DNA from 4 places in the Rhodopseudomonas boonkerdii genome. Region 4 is predicted to be linked to each of the others. Evidence: riboswitches for the same ligand, from Rfam matches in the RefSeq annotation. Region 4 holds a riboswitch; each other region holds the start of a gene.
What was found. Region 4 has a riboswitch for cobalamin ahead of E0H22_RS06400 (ribonucleoside-diphosphate reductase subunit alpha). Riboswitches for the same ligand answer to the same signal wherever they lie in the genome.

Region 1 (4,785 bases), 920 kb from region 4:
CATCTGACCGAGGATGTCGCCGGTGACCGGGCTGATGTGAATCCAGGTTTGCGCATCGTCGCTGAAGATCGCGCGCAGCACCGGCAATTCCCGCTCGCGGTGGTGTGCGTACCAGTAGGAATCGTAATCTTTCAGCTCGATTTTCGCAGTGATTTGCGCTGACGGGAGCAGTCTTGCTGCGGCATTCCAGAGGCGGTCTTGCGGCAACACGGTGGCAGCGCCGGTGGACGCGTCGTGCACACTTTGCGCGCCACTACGAGATTTCGTGATCATCAGCGGGCTACCATCGAGCCAGACGAAGCGCGCCTCGACCGCTCCGGGTTGCGCGATAGGCAACTTTGCTGCGATCGTTGCTGCATCATGGCCGCCGTAACGCTGCAGCATGTCGCGCGCGGTGTTGCGGTCGGCGAAGTATTGGCCGGGATTAACCGACAGCCAGCCGGAGAACATCCAGGTCAGGATGAATGCGCCGCCGATCAGGCCGGCGATGTGATGCCAAGCCATCCAGCCGCGATAGGGCGTTATATTTCCATCCGCATAGCGTCGCTTCAGGCGCACGCGCAAAATGCCGATCCAGATTCCGGTGATGCCGACGACGAGGCAGATGCCGGATGACCACAGGATCACCTGCCGCCACAGTGCGCCGTCCTTGCGGAGCACGGTCGGATAGATCCAGTGCGGGATCGAGCCGAGCCAGTTCCAGATGCGTTCCGTGCGGTTGGTGTCGAGCGCGATCTCGCCGGAGCGGGAGGAGACGTAGAGTTTGGTGCCGGCATCGTCGCCGAGATCGATGAGATAGAACGGCCGCAAAGGATCGTAGCGCGCGACGACGCTCCACTGATCACGGTGGATGATCTCCTCGAGGCGTGGGGATTTGCTTGCGGGATGATGAGAAGCAATCGCGAGCGCTTGCCGTTCGGAGATATCGGCGATCGCGCGTCCGTCGATAGCGGAGATCGTCTGTCGCTTGCCGTCCCAATCGCTCAGCCGATAGACCGGCTCGCTATCGAGCATCATCAGGCGCAGCTCGCGCGGATAGCGCGTGCTGCCGGCGGCTTTCATCGCATCGTCGGGAGAAAGCCTTGCTGTCTCCCACGCGATCTCCGGCAGCGCCGCCAGCCTCTCCTGGTCGGAGAGGCCAGGGAACGCGACATACATCATCACCACGCCTGAGATGAACCACATGGCGAAGAACAGGCAGGTGACGATGCCGATCCAGCGGTGGGCGAGATACAGCCACTGCCGGAGTTTTCGTTTGAGCCGGAATGCCATCGAAAGCAGGATCTCTTTTCTTTCCCTCCCCCGTAAAAACGGGGGAGGGAAAACGCCGGCCGGGATTAGAACTTCACATTGACCGCAAACTGCGCTGTGCGCGGCATGCCGAGCGTCCACACATTCGCATTTCCGGAGGTCGCATAGACCGTATCGAACAGGTTGTAGACGCGCAGCGATACCGTGGTGTTGGGGTCGGGCTTCCACTGCACGCCGGCATTGACGACATTGTAGGACGGCATCTCCGCCGCGGTCGTATTGGCATTGTCGCCATAGCGCTTGCCGACGATCTGGATGCCGGCATTGGCCGACCAGTTCGGCGCGAAGGCCCATGTCGCCCAGATGTTCGAAACCGTCTGTGGCACGTTGAACGGGACGTTCCCGGCGAAATTGACCGATCCGGTGCCGATCGTCGCCGGCTGCACGAAGTCGTCATACTTCGCGCGCAGGAAAGTGGTGTTGGCATCGATGCGCCAGCCGTGATCGAGCGCGAGACCGACCGATGCCTCGATGCCGCGTGACGATTGCTGACCCACCTGGGTGACGATCAGCGGATTGATCGGATCACGCGCGAGCAGATTGTTCTTGACGATCTCGTAGCCCGCGAGTGTCCATTCGCCGCGTCCGCCCCAGAACGATTGCTTCACGCCGACTTCGATCTGCCTGCCGGTCGCCAGCGTGAAATCCTTGTTGGCGCTCGACAGCGAGACCAGGCCACCCACCGGATCGACTGCAGTGGAATACTGACCGTAGAAGGCGAGGTTCTTGATCGGTTCGTAGACTGCGCCGGCGCGCCAGGTGGTGTTGGAGAAGGACTTTTCGAAACTGTTGCCAGGCGTGATGTAATCGGTACGCGTAATCGTCGGCTCATCCTGGCGGATGCCGGTGACCAGCGAGAGTTGATCCGTCACGGACAGCCGGTTCTCGGCGAAGATCGCGAATTGATTGGCGACGGAGCCGTAAGTAGAAACTGTCGGAATCGTGCTGAAATAAGAGCCCGGGAAGAAGTTGTAGGGATCGACCGACGATCTCGCGCCGTTGGAAAGGCCACCGAACGAGTTGATCCGATAGGGCGCGAAGTTCACGCGGCTGACATCGAAACCGGCAAGAAACTCGTTCTTCATGCCGAAGATATGGCCCTTGACGGTCACATCCATACGGTCGCCGAGCTGCTGCTCGTTATGGAAGATTTCGAGATAGCTGCTGCGATCGATCAGGCCGGTCGCCGGATTGTAGCGAAAGTTCTCGGCATTCATCCAGTGACGCTTCATATCGAAGTAATACAGCGTGTTGCGGATGGCGATGGCGTCGGTGACCTGCCATTCGGTCTTCACCTGGCTGAAACTGTCCTGATAGCGAATGCTGCTGTCGCCGACATTGTAGTTCTTGAAACGCATAGCATCGACGATGCCGCCATTGACCAATGGCGTACCATAATAACGCGTCGGGCTGCGATCGCCGTAATCCGTCGATAGCGTCCAGGTAATGTCCTCGTTCTGCTTGATCTGAATCGCGGCATGCAGCGCCACATTTGAGTTGTTGTCGCGATCGACCCAGCCGTCGGACATGTTGCCGGTGGCGGTGATGCGATATGCGACATCCTTGTTCACGGGGCCACCGCTATCCACGGCAATACGGCGGGTCATGTTGCTGTCGAGCGACATTTCAGCCTGGTTGAACGGCACCCAGGTCGGCAGCTTCGACACTACATTGATCGCGCCGCCGACGGCACCCGCGCCATACATCACCGATGCCGGACCGCGCAGCACCTCGATGCGCTCGGCGGACCAGGTATCGAACGGGAAGGTGACGGTGCCGGCGCCGATGGCGAGTTGAGTGCCGTCATACAGGGTCATCACCGACGAACCGCCGGTGAAGCCGCGGGTGCTGAAGGACACGCCGCCATTGCCGGGCGATGGCGCGGCGGTGAAACCGACGGCGTTCTGCGTCACGGCATCGAGGAAATTCTGTTGTCCACGTTCGGCGATGGTTTCGGCCGAGATCACGTCTACGCTGGCGGGCGTTTGCAGACGCGTGAGGCCGAGGCGGCTGCCGGCCGTGCTGGCGCCGGTGAGATTGAGCGTCGGCGCGGCGAAGGCCGGGCCGGCCGGTGTGGCGACCGGTGGCGCGGCGGTCGCAGCGACATTGCGTTGCGGACGTGCGCGGGCGGCGCGGGTCGGGTTGCCGCTCGCGGCGCGGCGCGCGCCTTGCGGCTGGGCGGCCGGCTGCACGACGATGGGATCGAGCAGATGGTTCGACTGTGCGGGCTGCATCGCACCTTCGACAGGCAGAAGCAGGCACGACAGGGCGGCAGAGGCCAGAAAAGGTTTGCGTCGCCTGGATACGGAAGAGACGGCGGTGGTCATCAAAGGGACTCGCGATAACGTGGCACGTCACCGCAAACCAAGCCGTTCTGCATTCTTCACGAACGCAACCCGACTTCCACCAGGACACCCCGCCCAATGTGCTCGCGTGTGACCACGACTGACGGCAGGTCTCCTGGCTCGCGGGTCGGTGCCTGTCACCGCCTTCCCAGGCCGGGGGCCCAGTGGCGTATGGCGAAGGCTCGCCGCTTACAGTTGCGGGGGCAGCCGCGGAATCGGTTCGCGCAACAGACGCTGCGCGGGCCTCACCGCATTCCCTTTTGGTCCGGTAGGAACCGTCGGCGTCACGTTTCGGGGAAATGACAGGACGAGTCAATGTCGCGGTTCTGCCACAGTGCGGGCGCTGCGGCAGACTGTCACAGCCTCGTCGCGAGAGACGCTTACAGCCTAGGCATCTTCATCGCCGATCCCCGGGAGAGCAGAATGGCTATCCGCGTCACTCGCCGCCGCTTTATGACCACCGCCGCCGCTGGTGCAGGCATGTTGGCGATGCCTTATCTCAGCCGCGCGGCGGACCGGCCTGTGGTGAGCCATGGCGTGCAGTCCGGCGATATCGGTTTCGACAGCGGCATGATCTGGTCGCGTGCGGATCGTCCGGCCCAGATGATGGTGGAAGTCGCCACCACCGAGAGCTTCAAGGAAGCCCGCGCGCTGCCGCCGGTGAACGTGCTGCCGGAAAGCGATTTCACCGCAAAACTGCTGCTGGAAAACCTGCCTTCGGGGCAGGACATCTTCTATCGCGTGCGGTTTCGCGATCTGTCGCATTACGAGATCGTCGGCGAGCCGGTGGTTGGCCGCTTTCGTACGGCGCCGGCCGATCGGCGCGATGTCACTTTCGTCTGGGGCGGCGATGTGGCGGGGCAAGGCTATGGCATCAATGCCGATGACGGCGGCATGGTCACCTTCGCCACGATGCGCAAGCACAATCCGGATTTCCTGATCCATTCCGGCGACACCATCTATGCCGACGGCCCGATCGTGGCGGAGACCAAGTTACCAGACGGATCGGTGTGGAAGAACACCACGCTGGTGCCGGAAAAGGCGAAAGTCGCGGAGACGCTCGACGAATTCCGCGCCGCGCATAAATACAATCTGCTCGATGACAATGTTCGCGCCTTCAATGCGCAGG
Region 2 (4,785 bases), 2.8 Mb from region 4:
AGCATGGCGCCGAGCAGGCCGCCGAGCAGCAGGCCGATCACAACCGACTTGAACGAGATGAGTGCCAGCGGAATGGCAGCCAGCGCAGCGGTGACGAGCAGAAACGCCATCTCCTCGCTGCGCACCGGCGTTTCGATGTAACTCACTTTCATGGCCGCCGTGTCGCCGGAATAAGCGAGGCGATTCATCACGAAGGCCGGCATCGCGCGTGCTGCCGCATGCATCGCGATCAGCGCGGTCGCGCCGGTCCATATCGGCAGCATCGTGAGCGCAGTAATACGCAGCGCGCATCCGATTCCCAGCGCCAACGCACCATAAGTGCCGATGCGGCTGTCCTTCATGATGGCGAGGCGCTTTTCCACGGTCCAGCCGCCGCCGAAGGCATCGATGGTGTCGGCAAGGCCGTCTTCATGCAGGGCGCTGGTCAGGACCATGCTCGCCGCAATGGCGAGAATGGCACCGATCAGCGGCGACCAGATTTGACATCCGACGACGAAGACACTTGCTGACGCAAGTCCGATGCCCGCGCCGACAAGCGGAAAATATTTCATCGCGCGGGCCAGCCAGTCGGGTGCGGGCGTGCCGTCGGAACGCGGCGTTGGCAGCACCGTCAGAAAGCGGATCGCATTGAGCAGATGCGGATCCGGCGTCATCTAGATGCGCCCGGCCAGTACATCGTCGAGGCTGGCGACGTCAGTCAGCAGCCGTGCAGCGGCGCGCACGAGTGGAACGGCGAGCAATGCGCCGGTGCCTTCGCCAAGCCTGAGGCCGAGATCGAGCAGCGGCTTCGCATCGAGCGCTTTCAATACGAGGTCATGTCCGCGTTCTGCGGAGCGATGTGCGAACACGCAATAGCCGCGTGCCTCCGGGCAGAGCCGGGTGGCGAGCAGGGCGGCGACACTGGAAATGAAGCCGTCGACAATCACCGGCCGTCGCTGTAATGCCGCCCCCAGCACAGCGCCGGCCATGCCTGCGATTTCGAGGCCGCCGAATTCGGCCAGCACATCGAGCGGTGCGCTGGCATCGCTGCGCCCCGCTGCCATCTCGATGGCTGCACGCTTACGGTTCATGCCGGCATCGTCCTGTCCGGCGCCGATGCCGATGCAATCACCGAGCGATGCCGGTGCGAGGCGATGTGCCAGCAATGCAGAGGACGCCGTGTTACCGATGCCCATTTCGCCGAGCGCGAGGATGTCGGCGCCAGCCTTGATCTCGCCGATGGCGATGCGCATCCCGCGGTTCAGCGCATCGGCTGCTTGCTCCGGCGTCATCGCCGGTTCGCGCGCCGCATTCGCGGTCCCCATGCGCACCTTGGCGTCGATCAAGCCGGGACGCACCGGCAGTTCTGAAGCCACGCCGATATCGATGACGCGCACATCAATGCCATTGGCCTTGGCAAACGCATTGGCGCTGGCGCGGCCGGCCAGATAGGTCATCACCATCGCGACGGTGACGTCTGACGGATATTGTGACACGCCCTCGGCCACGAGCCCGTGATCGCCGGCGAAGACCAGCAGCACGGCTTTCTCCCCGCGTGGCTCGCCGGGATGGCGGATCATGCCAAGCTGGATCGCCAGTTCTTCGATTCGTCCGAGCGAACCCGGCGGCTTGGCCTTGCCATCGATGACCGCGCGCAGGATGACCTCGGTGGCGGGATCGAGGGGCGCGACGGCCGGGGGGCGCCAGATGGGGCTGAGAGAGGTCAAATGCAGGTTCCTTTGGCCGTCTGTCTGGCGCATTCGCCGCCTTCCGGTCAACCGCGGGCAGGCGGTTCCGGCTATGGTTGACCCGGGCGGTGGCTGCAGATAGCGTCCGCCGCGATGGTCCTTCCGAGAGGAAGGTGAAAAGGGAAGCCGGTGCGATACCGGCGCTGCCCCCGCAACTGTAAGCGATGAGCCCGCGCCGGTGCCACTGGGAGTTCCCGATAGGGGAGTTTCTGGGAAGGCGGCAGCGGGCGCCGACTCGCGAGCCAGGAGACCTGCCGTCACGCATTGTGCTTTGGAGGTGTCGTCGGGGCGGGGTGCACCGGACGGGAGCGAGTGGATGGCAGCATCCGCGCGACCCAACAAAGCTCGCCTGATTTGAGCCCGTGATGGATCGCAACGCATCGACCTTGCCTGACGACTCTATGGTGACCGAACTGCCGCGTCCGCTGCCTTCAGCGCCGGTCGTCGTCAGTATCTGCGTGAATTGCAAGGCAGCTGACGGTGTCGTGGTCGGGCCAGCGATGTTGGAGGCCGTGACGGCTGTACTGGATGAACGCGATGTCGCCGTGATGGTGCGCCCCGTTCAGTGTCTCAGCGTGTGCAAGCGGCCGACGACGGTCGCTGTGACCAGCCAGGACGGTTACACGTTTCTGTTCGGCGATCTCGTGCCTGAGACCGGTCCCGACGCCGTCGCGTCCTTCGTGCAGTCCTACCAGAAATCCGACTATGGCCTCGTGCCTTGGCGCGAGCGCGCCGATGTGCTGCGCAAGGGCATGGTGGCGCGCGTGCCCCCGCTGCGCTGGTCGCCTGGGGATGGAAGGGCGCCGAAATGACCTCGCTCGGTACCACGCTCGTTCTCGGCGGCGCGCGCTCCGGCAAATCGGCATTTGCCGAGCGGCTGATCGGTGAGATGAATCTCACGAAAGTCTATCTCGCCACCGCCTCTGCCGGCGATGACGAGATGCAGGCTCGCATTGCCCAGCATCGCAAGCAGCGCGGCGAAAACTGGATCACCATCGAGGAACCGCTGGCGCTGGTGGATACGCTCACGCGGGAATCGACCATCGGCCGCGTCATCCTCGTCGATTGCCTCACACTCTGGCTCTCCAATGTGATGATGGCCGAGCGCGATCCCGAGGTCGAGGCGAAGCGCCTGGTGCGCTTCCTCGATGTCTCGCGTTATCCCATCGTGTTCGTCTCCAATGAAGTCGGTCTCTGCCTCGTGCCGGAGACACCGGTCGGCCGCGCCTTCCGCGATGCCCAGGGCCGCCTCAATCAGACCATCGCTGCCGCCGTGAACAATGTCGTTTTCGTCGCTGCCGGCCTTCCTCTTTGGCTCAAGCGTTTTCAGGAGATCTGAATGTCCCGCGTTCCCGTCACTGTCCTCACCGGTTTTCTCGGCGCGGGCAAGACCACGCTGCTTCGCTCGCTGCTGACGCAGGCCGATGGCCGCCGTATCGCCGTCATCGTCAATGAATTCGGCGATGCAGGCTTTGACGGCGGCCTCGTCGAGGAATGCGCGGCCAAAGCCTGTGCACCCGGCGATATCGTCGAACTCACCAATGGCTGTATCTGCTGTACCGTGGCCGATGATTTCGTGCCGACCATGGAAACGCTGCTGTTGCGCGAGCGTCCCCTCGACGCCATCGTGATCGAGACCTCCGGCCTCGCGCTGCCGCAGCCGCTGCTGAAGGCGTTTGCCTGGCCCGCGGTGAAGACCCGCGCGACTGTTGACGGTGTCGTCACCGTGGTCGATGCGCTAGCGCTGTCCGAAGGCCGTATCACGCTGGATGAACATGCGCTCGCCGAACAGCGCGCTGCCGATGAAGGCATCGAGCATGACGATCCGATCGAGGAAGTGTTTGAGGACCAGCTCGCTTGTGCTGATCTCGTGGTGCTGTCCAAGAGCGATCTCGTCAGCGCCGAGCAGCTCGCCGAGATCGAGACCAAGCTGAAGGCCGAGCTGCGCGCCGGTGTCGGTATTGTCCGCTCCAAGGGGGACCTCGCACCAAAAGTGCTGATCGGCCTCAACGCCGCCGCCGAGGACGACATGGCCGCGCGCGTTGGTCATCACGGCGAGGAAGAGGAACACGATCACGACGATTTCGACAGCATCGTCATCAAGCCGACCGCGGCGATTGATCTCGACAGCATGCGCGCCCGCGTCAACGATGCGCTCGGCCTCGACGGCGTGCTGCGCGTGAAGGGCCATGCCCGCATCGCCGACAAGCCGGCACCGGTCGTGGTGCAGGCGGTCGGCGCCCGCGTCGATCTCGCTTTCGCCCGCCCCGATGTGAGCCATCCCGAACATCTCGTGGTGATCGGCTTGAAGGGCTTTGACGCCGACGCCGCGCGAAAAGCGCTGGCGGGCTAATTCTTTTCCCTCCCCCAAGCGGCGTAGCCGCGCGGTGGGGAGGGTGGCCGGCCGAAGGCTGGACGGGTGGGGTTTCTCCACACACGCCGACGTCACGTGTGGACCCCCACCCCGACCCTCCCCACAAGGGGGAGGGAGAACTACTGTCCGTGTGTAACAGGAAGGCGCACAACATCGCATGCATCTCAAGCTCGACACCTCCGGCAGCATCGATGACGGTGACGTCGCCCGCGATCTCGGGCAGGACAGTGCCGATATCGTCATGCTGTCGGCGGCGGACAGCGATCTCGCCGCTTTCGGCGCGGCGCATGCGAGCCTGCCCGATGACTTTCCGAGCGTCAGGCTGACCAATCTCCTTGCGCTTGGCCATCCCGCCTCGGTCGATCTCTATGTCGAACGTACCCTCGCGCGGGCGAAGATCGTGCTGGTGCGCATGCTTGGCGGGATCAGCTACTGGCCCCATGGGGTCGAGAGCCTCCGCAGCGATGCCATCGCCCGCGGGGCGCTGTTTGCCTGCATTCCCGGCGAGATGGATTGGAACACCGAGCTTGCCGCCCGCGGCACGCTCGATGCCGATGCGACCCATGCGCTATGGCGCTATTGCAGCGAGGGCGGTGTCGAGAATGCTACCCTGGCGCTGCGCTATGCTGCGCATCTGATCGGGCAGGGCGACAAGCCGCCTGCAGCGCGGCCCATGCCGTCTGC
Region 3 (4,785 bases), 1.3 Mb from region 4:
GATCGCGTCACGCCCGATCCGTGTCGCCATTGTCGGCCGCCCGAATGCCGGCAAGTCCACCACGATCAATCATCTGCTTGGCGAGGAGCGTCTGCTGACTTCGCCGGAGGCTGGCACCACGCGCGACAGCATCTCCGTCGAGGTCGACTACAAGGGCCGCAATTTCCGCATTTTCGATACGGCCGGACTTCGCCGCCGCTCGCGCATCGAGGAGAAGCTGGAAAAACTCTCCGTCGCCGACGCGCTGCGCGCGGTGCGCTTTGCCGAAGTCGTCGTGATGATGATGGACTCGCAGAACAAGTTCGAGGAACAGGATCTGCGCATCACCGACCTCGTCGAGCGCGAGGGCCGCGCTTTGGTGCTCGCGGTCAACAAGTGGGATCTCGTCGAGAAGCGCGGTGGCATGATCGGCCAGTTGCGCACCGAGGCGGATCACTGGCTGCCGCAGATCAAGGGCGTGCCGATCGTCGCGATCTCCGGCCTGATGGGTGAGGGCATCGATCGCCTGATGGCGGCGATCCAGGAGGCCTACAAGATCTGGAATCGCCGCATTCCGACCGCCGCGCTGAACCGCTGGTTCGAGGATGCGATCTCGACCAATCCGCCGCCGGCGGTGTCGGGACGGCGCCTGAAGTTGAATTACATCACGCAGACGAAGGCGCGTCCGCCGAGCTTCGTGGTGTTCTGCTCGCGCGCCGACGCCGTGCCCGAGAGCTATCTGCGCTATCTCACCAACAGCATGCGGCAGGCGTTCGATCTGCCGGGCACGCCGGTGCGCATCACCTTGCGCGAGAAAGCGAACCCGTTCGCGCACAAGCGCAAGCGGCCGAACTGAGAATGAAGCGCGGATGAGCGTAGGCCGCCGAGCGGATTAGCGAAGCGCAATCCGCCTGGCGGCCGTCAGCACTTTGCGCCTGCGTTCAATTCATCCTACGCCCGGAAGCCAGCGCCGTTCGCATCTCACGCGCCGCCGCCACCATATTCACCAGCGCCGGTTTCACTTCCTCCCATTTGCGGGTCTTCAAGCCGCAGTCCGGATTGATCCAGAGCTGGTCATCGGTGAGGCGCTGACGTGCGAGCGTGAGGAGTTCGGTCATCTCGCCGATCTCGGGCACGCGCGGGGAATGGATATCGTAAACGCCCGGTCCGATCTCGTTCGGATATTTGTAGCTCCTGAATGCATCGAGTAGCTCCATCTTCGAGCGTGACGTCTCGATCGATATGACGTCCGCATCCATGGCGCCGATGGCATCGATAATGTCGTTGAATTCTGAATAGCACATATGGGTGTGGACCTGGGTTTTGTCCTGTACGCCCGACGACGAGATACGGAAGCTATCCACGGCCCAGTCGAGATAGGTCTTCCACTGCGACTTGCGTAGCGGCAGGCCTTCGCGAAGTGCAGCTTCGTCGATCTGGATCATTCCGGCACCGGCTTCTTCGAGATCGATCACTTCGTCGCGGATGGCGAAGGCGATCTGTCGGCAGGCGACGCTACGTGGCACGTCGTCGCGGACGAACGACCAGTTGAGGATGGTTACCGGGCCGGTGAGCATCGCCTTCATCGGTTTCGCGGTCAGCGACTGTGCGTAGCGCCACCAGCCGACGGTCATCGATGTCGGGCGCGACACGTCGCCAAACAGGATCGGCGGGCGCACGTAGCGCGAACCGTAGGACTGCACCCAGGCGTGTTTGGTGAAGGCGAAGCCGGTAAGCTGTTCGCCGAAATACTGCACCATGTCGTTGCGCTCGAATTCACCGTGTACGAGCACATCGAGGCCGATCTCCTCTTGCCAGCGTATGGCCTCGGCCGTCTCGGCGCGCAGGAATTTCTCGTATGTATCCAGCGTGATGTCGCCGCGTGTGAAGGACGCGCGGGCATTGCGCACTGTCGCGGTCTGCGGAAACGAGCCGATGGTCGTGGTGGGAAAGCGCGGCAGGTCGAATGCCTTGCGCTGGATCTCCGCGCGCTGTGCGAAGGGAGATTGCCGGTTGTGACGGACGCTGGCCAAGCCTGACATTCGCCGAGCAACCGCATCGTTGTGAATCTTAGGCGACGTGTCGCGGGAAATCACCGCGCTGTCGGAGGCGGAGAGGGCATCGGCCACGCTGGCCCGTCCCTGTGACAACGCTTTGCCCAGGGTTGCCAGCTCGGCCATCTTCTGCACCGAGAAAGCGAGCCATGTCTTCACGTCCGGATCGAGATCGGTTTCGAGCGCGAGATCGATCGGCACGTGAAGCAGCGAACAGGACGGCGCGATCTGCACGCGGTGAGTGCCCATCTGCTTCACCACGGGTGTGATGCGGTCGAGCGTTCCGGACAGGTCGGTGCGCCAGACATTACGGCCGTCGACCACACCGAGCGAGAGCACGAGGTCAGGCCGGATGCGCGACGCGATCGGTGCGAGCTGGTCGGGACCGCGCTTGAGATCGATATGCAAGCCGGCGACCGGCAGTGCGAGTGCGGTGTCGAGATTGTCGCCGACCTCGCCGAAATAGGTGGCGAGCATGATCTTCAGTTCCGGCACTGCGGCGCTGATGCCAGCATAGGCACGCTTCAGCGCGTCACGGGTGGCCTCGTCGAGATCGAGCACGAGGCAGGGCTCGTCGATCTGCACCCAGTCGGCGCCGCGCTGCGCCAGCTCGCGCAGCAGTTCGACATAGACCGGAAGCAACCTGTCGAGCAGCGACAGCGGATCGAAGCCCGCATCATGGCTCTTGCCGAGTTTGAGAAACGTTACGGGGCCGACAAGGACAGGGCGGGTGTGATAGCCGAGCGCTTTCGCTTCCTCGAATTCCGCGATCGGCTTGCGCGACGACAGCGCGAAGGTCTGATCCTTGGAAAATTCCGGCACCATGTAGTGATAGTTGGTGTCGAACCACTTGGTCATTTCCTGCGCCACCACGCTTCGGCCGTGATGGGCGTGACCGCAGCTCGTATCATGCGCATCGCCCTGGGCGCCGCGCGCCATGGCAAAATAAGTGGCGAGCGGCACCGGGCCGGACTCCCAGCCATAGACGGCGGGGATGGCGCCGACCATCACGCTGGTGTCGAGCACCTGATCGTAAAGGGAAAAGTCGTTGGACGGGATGACCGTGATGCCGAGCGCATGCTGACGCGCCCAGTTGGCCGTGCGCAAGGCGGCGGCGGTCTGCAGCAGATCACGTTCGCTGGTTTTCCCGGCCCAGAAGCTTTCGAGGGCCAATTTCAACTCGCGCCGGGGACCGATCCGCGGCGTACCGAGCGTTGCAACAGGTAGTGAGGAAGAAGAGAGAGACATAACTTTAACCCCATGATTGGGGGCAAAGGCATGGCGGACGCAGGCATGATCTGCCGCGGGCTGCGGCAGCTGCTTGGCGACACACCGGGACACCCCGCCCGTGGACGTACATTTTGCCGGGGCAGGTCTCCTGGCTCGCGGGTCATAGCTGGCGTCCGGCCTTCCCGAAGCTTGCGCTTCAGTGACACTGATGGACGCTGGCTCACCGCTTACAGTTGCGGGGGCAGCGCCGGCATTGCGGTGGACCAATTTGGCTCACTGCGCACCGGCTTCCCTCTTAGCTCCAGGCTGCATGGCAACCCGGAGACCTCGACACCGTGACTTAAGGGGAGCGATCTCGTTTCGTCAATCTGTGGGCTGGGTGGTGGGCAGGGTGTCAATCGCCTATCGCGGCGGAAACGGTGGGCAGACGCCCGCGCGATCCGCGTCCTCATGTTCACGCATAAGCGGAAGCAGCCGAACTGAAGTATTTTTGAGCTTAATAGAACCGTGTCCCGAGCGCGCTGCAGCGCAGGCGATGCGGAGCATCGCCGACAACGCTGCTGCGCAGAACCGGGACCGTGCAAAGCTCCGCATTTGTGATGGTCCCGGCTCTGGATGCCTGCGAAGCTTCGCAGCGTGACTACCGGCTGGCTTCGGCGACGGATGAGGGCTGGGTCGGCGCTCCCTTGTCAGCCATGTTCGGCGGCAAACCGAGACCGCCACCGACCACACCGGCAAGGCCGGGAAAGCGACCATAGCTCTCGCAGGCCGTGTATTTCGGCGCACCGCCCATACGCGTTCGGATCGTTTCGATCGTCGGAAGCTGCGGTACGCCACCGAACGGCGTGGCGCCGGTCACCAGCAGTTTGGCGAAATCTGCGCCGAATTCCGCGGCAAGATCGTAGGCGTCGCCTTCGTTCGACATGCGGGCCTGGGTGAGCGAACTGGCGCCGCGGGCCCAGACCATGGCGGCCTTCTGCGCTCCTTCCGGTCCGATCGCCTCGGCCTCGACCGAGAGGCTGCCGAGCCCGACCGGCAGCCGCGGGACAGGCACAGGCACGCCGGGCAGAGCGATGGTCTTGGCAAGCTGCGCGACCCTGCTGGCGCCCGCCGCGGTGACGTCCGTCGGCGTCGCATGGGTGACGACGGCTTGCACGGTCAGGTCGGCTGGCTCCGCGGGCGCAACGATCGTGAACCGCTCCGCGAGCCGGTCGCACAGTTCGCGATTGATGGCATTGGCGACGAGACTGCGTTCGTCGTCCTTGAAGCCGCGATAGGCACGGGGCGCGAAACGCGTCTCTGCGATCTTGACGGTCCGCGCCGCCAGCACCTCGTCCTTGCTGACGCGAAGCAGGGACTTCGTGACCGTGCCATTTGAAGGAGTGAGGTTCGTATAGTCGCGCAGGGCGCCGGACATCTCCAGAGGCGCAGCCGCGCAGCCGGCCGTGAGCAGCGCCAAGGCTGCAACCCCTATCCATCTCACCGTCGTCCCCTCGATGAACTGCCGTGACAGGCTCCCCTG
Region 4 (4,785 bases):
AAAGCCGCGTTGTGGCTCGGCAATGACGAGGCCTTCTGACGTCAGTCGCGACAAGGCCTCGCGGACGGCACCGATGCTGACCTGAAAGGCGAGGCCAAGTTCATTTATTTTGAGCCGCTCGTCCGGTCGCCGCCGGCCTGTCAGCAGATCGGAGCGCAACCGTTCGTAAATCGTATGAGTGGCGCTGGTGGACATGAAAGGCTCCCGAAGCGTTTGGAATCGTAAGCGAGAGCGTCTATAAAATCTACTTTCTAAGAAAAATATATTTTATGTTGCCAAGTTGGTGGGCAGCCTTAAGATTGCTGCCGGATCGCCTGCGCAAGACTTCCAACAAGGAGGCTTGGCTGATCCAGACCGCTCAACGCGGCGTCATCAAAAGAACCGGAGGGGACATCACATGCGACTGAAGTTCGGATCCAAAATCTTCGCGTTCGCGGCCATTGTCACTGTTGCGACGCCTTGTTTCGCGCAGAATTATCCCGGGGTGACAGCAACTGAAATCAGGATTGGCCAGACCATGCCTTATAGCGGTCCGGTCTCTGCTTTCGGTGTCTTGGGCAAGGGCGAAGTTGCTTATTTCAAGATGGTCAACGACCGCGGCGGCATCAACGGCCGCAAGGTCAACCTGATATCACTCGACGATAGCTACGTACCGCCGAAGACGGTGGAGCAAACGCGGCGACTGGTGGAAAACGACGAAGTCGCGCTGATCTTCTCCACCATGGGTACCGCGCACAACACCGCGATTGCCAAATATCTGCAGGGCAAGAAGATCCCGCAACTATTCATAGCCTCCGGCGCGTCGAAGTTCGGCGACATTGCACAATATCCTCAAGCGACAATGGGAGTGATGGCGCCATTCCGTTACGAGGCGCGGCTATATGCGCGCTACGCGCTGATGAAAAATCCCGAAGCGAAGTTCGCTATCCTCTCGCAGAATGACGACTTTGGCCGCGATTATCTCGCCGGTCTCAAGGATGTACTCGGTGACAAGTACGATCAGCGGGTAACAGCCGCGACCTATGAGATTACAGATCCGACGATTGACTCGCAGATTGTTAAACTCAAGGCGTCCGGTGCCGATACGCTTATCATCGCCGCGACGCCGAAATTCGCCGCGCAGGCAATCCGAAAAGCTCATGAGATCAGCTGGAAGCCGCTCACGTTTCTCACCAACGTCTCGGTCTGGATTTCGACAGTGATGGAGCCAGCCGGCCTCGATGCCGGGATCGGCATTATCTCATCGGCCTATGTCAAGGATCCAATGGATCCGGCCTGGAAAGACGATCCGGGTGCGCAGGAATGGCGGGCTTTCATGGCCAAGTATATGCCGGACGGCGATGTCCGCGATCAGAATTTTGTCAACGGCTTCAACAACGGCATGGCGCTTGAACACGTGCTGAGGGCATGCGGTGATGATCTGAGTACTGAGAACATTCTCAAGCAGGCGTTCAATATCAAGAATCTCGAGCTATCGATGTTGCTGCCCGGCATCAAGATCAACACCAGCCCGGTCGATCATCTGCCGGTCGAGCAGATGCAGTTCATGCGCTTTACCGGCAAGCAGTGGGAGCGTTTTGGAGAGCTGCAGTCCGGAAACTAGCACAGAGGCTGCAAAGCTTGACGTCACTTCGCCGAAGTACGGCATGCCCAGTGGCTGTTGAAAATTACTGAACGGCAGAAGGCTGAACCGCGATTCGGTGTTGGAGCTGTCGGGTCTGCGTAGGTCTGCAGTGCCGCTCCTCGGCAAGTCGCGCTCGCGTCCAGATTCCGATCCGGACGCGAGCCGCAGCCGTAACGCTCGCCTCACCGAACTACGAAATGCGGTCAAAAGGCCGCGTTTTTCGTTTCCGGGTAATGCGGTTCACTTAAACCTTCCTCAAACTTCCACCGGCACTGTCGCCTGCGTATTTCACCCGTCGCGGGGACCTCATGACGACGCCGTTGCATCTGACGCCTCCCGGCCGCGGACAGGTTCCGCCGGCGCTGGTGACGATGTGCGCGGTTCTCGCGATCCTGCAGATCGTCTTCTTCCCGCTCTATTACGGGCGCGGCTGGATCTTCGAAGACAACGGGCTTGGCTCGCCAACCGACTTCGTGAATGTCTGGTCCGCAGGCCGGCTGGCGCTCGAAGGTCATCCGGCCTGGGCCTATGACTGGGACATTCAGAAGAAGATCCAGGTCGCCGTGCTTGGCCGGACCTATCCCGGCAATTTTGCCTGGCACTATCCGCCGCCCTTCCTGTTCATTGCGGCAATACTCGCGAAGCTGTCATATCCCGTCGCCTTCATCGGATGGGCGTGTGTCAGCGCCATTCCCTATCTCGTCGCCATGCGCGCGATCGTCGGTCGTCCGTTCGGGCTGTTGCTCGCGCTCGGATTCCCTGTCGTCTTCACCAATGTGCTGGTCGGACAGAACGGTTTTCTCACTGCGGCGCTGATCGGTGGCATGCTGGTGCTGCTGCCGACGCGGCCGGTCCTTGCCGGCATCTGCCTCGGCCTGCTCAGCTACAAGCCGCAGTACGGCGTGTTGTTTCCGCTGGTGTTGATCGCTGCCGCGCAGTGGCGTGTTTTCGTCCCTGCCGCCGTCACCACCATTGCGCTGGTTCTCCTGTCATGGCTCGCCTTCGGCACCGAGAGCTGGCAGGCCTTCTTCAAATGGATGCCGATGTTCTCACAGGCCTTTCTTGTCGAGGGACGCGCGCCATGGGGCAAGATGCAGAGCTTGTTCGCATTGGTGCGCTATTTCGACGGCAGCGAAACGCTGGCATGGACGCTGCACTGGATGCTCGTCGCCGCCGTCGCGGTGTCGCTGATCCGGCTTTGGCGCAGCAATGAACGTTATGAATGGAAGGCGGCAGCCCTGGCCGTCGGCGCGGTGCTGGCGACGCCCTATCTGTTTCTCTACGACGTGATGGTGCTCGCCATCGCCATCGGCTTCATCGTCCGGGTGGGCTTGTCGGAGGGCTTTCTCCGCCACGAATTGCCGGTGCTTGGCCTCGCGATCGTCCTGCTTGTCGCTTATCAGTTCTTGGGCGCGGCACCGACCGGACTGGGGGCGTCGCTCCTGGTCGGCTGCTTGATCGCCGCCCGCATTGGCAATTCGTATCGAGCCGGATCCGGGGATGCGAGACCCTTCGAATCGTCCGGGGTTGCCCACGGCACTGGCGGTCCCGGCTGATTTCTTCGTGTACGACGCCCTTGGCGGCTTGACACGTCATGGCGGCTCACACCAAATGTAGGCGTTACGGTCCATCCTGTCGCAAGACTTGGTGGCTAAGAGGGAAGCTGGTGCGTTCCAATGGGAGCAAGGCCGGCGCTGCCCCCGCAACTGTAAGCAGAGAGTTTGTTTCGACCGCGTCACTGGGGCTTTTGCCCCGGGAAGACCGAAGCAAGCCGTGACCTGCGAGCCAGGAGACCTGCCGTGACACCAGAAACGTCCATGGGCGGGGTGTCCCAGCGGTCGCTTGCAGGCTTTGCCGCGCGTTCGCCTGGCATGATGCACGCACCATCGGCCCCAGCCCCCACAGCTACATGCATCTCACGGGGTCCTGCCGATGCCTTCCATGTCCCACGCTCTCTCCAACGGCCACGATCCGGTCGTGCTCGCTTCTTTGTCTGCCGAATCCAATATCGTCCCCGCGCGCGAGCCGGCGATGCAGATCATCCGCCGCAACGGCACTGTCTCGCCCTTCGATGCGGGCAAGATTTCGGTGGCGATGACCAAGGCTTTCCTCGCCGTCGAGGGCAACACGGCGGCGGCGTCGCGCCGTGTCCATGAAGCGGTGGAGCAACTCACCGGCGAAGTCGTGGCCGCGCTGACGCGCAGGATCGGTGAGGGCCGCACCTTCCATATCGAAGATGTGCAGGACCAGGTCGAACTCGCACTGATGCGGAGCGAGCATCACAAGGTCGCGCGTGCCTATGTGCTGTACCGCGAGGAGCGCGCCCGCCGCCGGGCGGAGGAGACAGCTGTGCAGTCCGTCCCGGTACCGAACATGCCTGCGCTTCACGTTACGCTCGCCGACGGCAGCCGCGTGCTGCTGGACGCGGCGCGTATTGCGCTGATCGTGAACGAAGCCTGTAGCGGCCTCGACGGTGTCGATCCGGCGCCGGTGCTCGAGGAAACCAAGCGCAATCTGTACGACGGCATCACGCTCGACGAGCTTGCGTTGGCCGGCATTATGGCTGCGCGCACTCTGGTTGAGCAGGAGCCGAACTACACCTATGTGAGCGCGCGTCTGCTGCTCGACAAGCTGCGCACCGAAGTGCTGTCTTATGTGCATGGCGTGCGGAGCTCGGCCTCGCAAGCCGATATGAGCACGCGTTATGCCGAATATTTCGGCGCCTATGTGAAGGTCGGCATCGAAGCCGAGCTGCTCGATCCTGAACTCGCGCGCTTCGATCTCAAGAAGATTGCCGCGGCGCTGAAGCCGGAGCGCGATCTTCAGTTCCAGTTTCTCGGGCTGCAAACGCTCTACGATCGCTATTTCCTGCATGTACAGGGCCATCGCATCGAACTGCCGCAGGCTTTCTTCATGCGTGTCGCCATGGGCCTTGCGCTGCGCGAGATCGACCGCGAAGCGCGCGCGATCGAGTTCTATAATCTGCTCTCATCCTTCGATTTCATGGCATCTACGCCGACGCTGTTCAATTCCGGCACGCTGCGCCCGCAGCTGTCGTCCTGCTTTCTCACCACTGTCGCCGACGATCTCGATGGCATCTTCAAGTCGGTGAAGGACAATGCGCTGCTGGCGAAATATTCCGGCGGCCTTGGCAACGACTG

Region 1: another riboswitch for cobalamin. It lies ahead of E0H22_RS02090 (TonB-dependent receptor); the one in region 4 lies ahead of E0H22_RS06400 (ribonucleoside-diphosphate reductase subunit alpha).
Region 2: another riboswitch for cobalamin. It lies ahead of E0H22_RS19090 (DUF1636 family protein); the one in region 4 lies ahead of E0H22_RS06400 (ribonucleoside-diphosphate reductase subunit alpha).
Region 3: another riboswitch for cobalamin. It lies ahead of metE (5-methyltetrahydropteroyltriglutamate--homocysteine S-methyltransferase); the one in region 4 lies ahead of E0H22_RS06400 (ribonucleoside-diphosphate reductase subunit alpha).

The regions. Positions count from the first base shown of each region.
Region 1 covers NZ_CP036537.1:448,182-452,966, forward strand. Annotated here, with positions in the region: gene E0H22_RS02085 (PepSY domain-containing protein) at 1-1,272, opposite strand, end outside; gene E0H22_RS02090 (TonB-dependent receptor) at 1,338-3,638, opposite strand; cobalamin riboswitch at 3,745-3,951, opposite strand; gene E0H22_RS02095 (alkaline phosphatase D family protein) at 4,080-4,785, shown strand, end outside.
Region 2 covers NZ_CP036537.1:4,140,650-4,145,434, reverse strand. Annotated here, with positions in the region: gene E0H22_RS19100 (adenosylcobinamide-GDP ribazoletransferase) at 1-653, opposite strand, end outside; gene cobT (nicotinate-nucleotide--dimethylbenzimidazole phosphoribosyltransferase) at 654-1,739, opposite strand; cobalamin riboswitch at 1,805-2,000, shown strand; gene E0H22_RS19090 (DUF1636 family protein) at 2,093-2,539, shown strand; gene cobU (bifunctional adenosylcobinamide kinase/adenosylcobinamide-phosphate guanylyltransferase) at 2,536-3,066, shown strand; gene cobW (cobalamin biosynthesis protein CobW) at 3,067-4,080, shown strand; gene cobN (cobaltochelatase subunit CobN) at 4,259-4,785, shown strand, end outside.
Region 3 covers NZ_CP036537.1:2,621,617-2,626,401, forward strand. Annotated here, with positions in the region: gene der (ribosome biogenesis GTPase Der) at 1-835, shown strand, start outside; gene metE (5-methyltetrahydropteroyltriglutamate--homocysteine S-methyltransferase) at 921-3,281, opposite strand; cobalamin riboswitch at 3,385-3,608, opposite strand; gene E0H22_RS12165 (DUF3313 domain-containing protein) at 3,904-4,785, opposite strand, start outside.
Region 4 covers NZ_CP036537.1:1,371,570-1,376,354, forward strand. Annotated here, with positions in the region: gene E0H22_RS06385 (GntR family transcriptional regulator) at 1-195, opposite strand, end outside; gene E0H22_RS06390 (ABC transporter substrate-binding protein) at 398-1,603, shown strand; gene E0H22_RS06395 (glycosyltransferase family 87 protein) at 1,933-3,180, shown strand; cobalamin riboswitch at 3,231-3,440, shown strand; gene E0H22_RS06400 (ribonucleoside-diphosphate reductase subunit alpha) at 3,566-4,785, shown strand, end outside.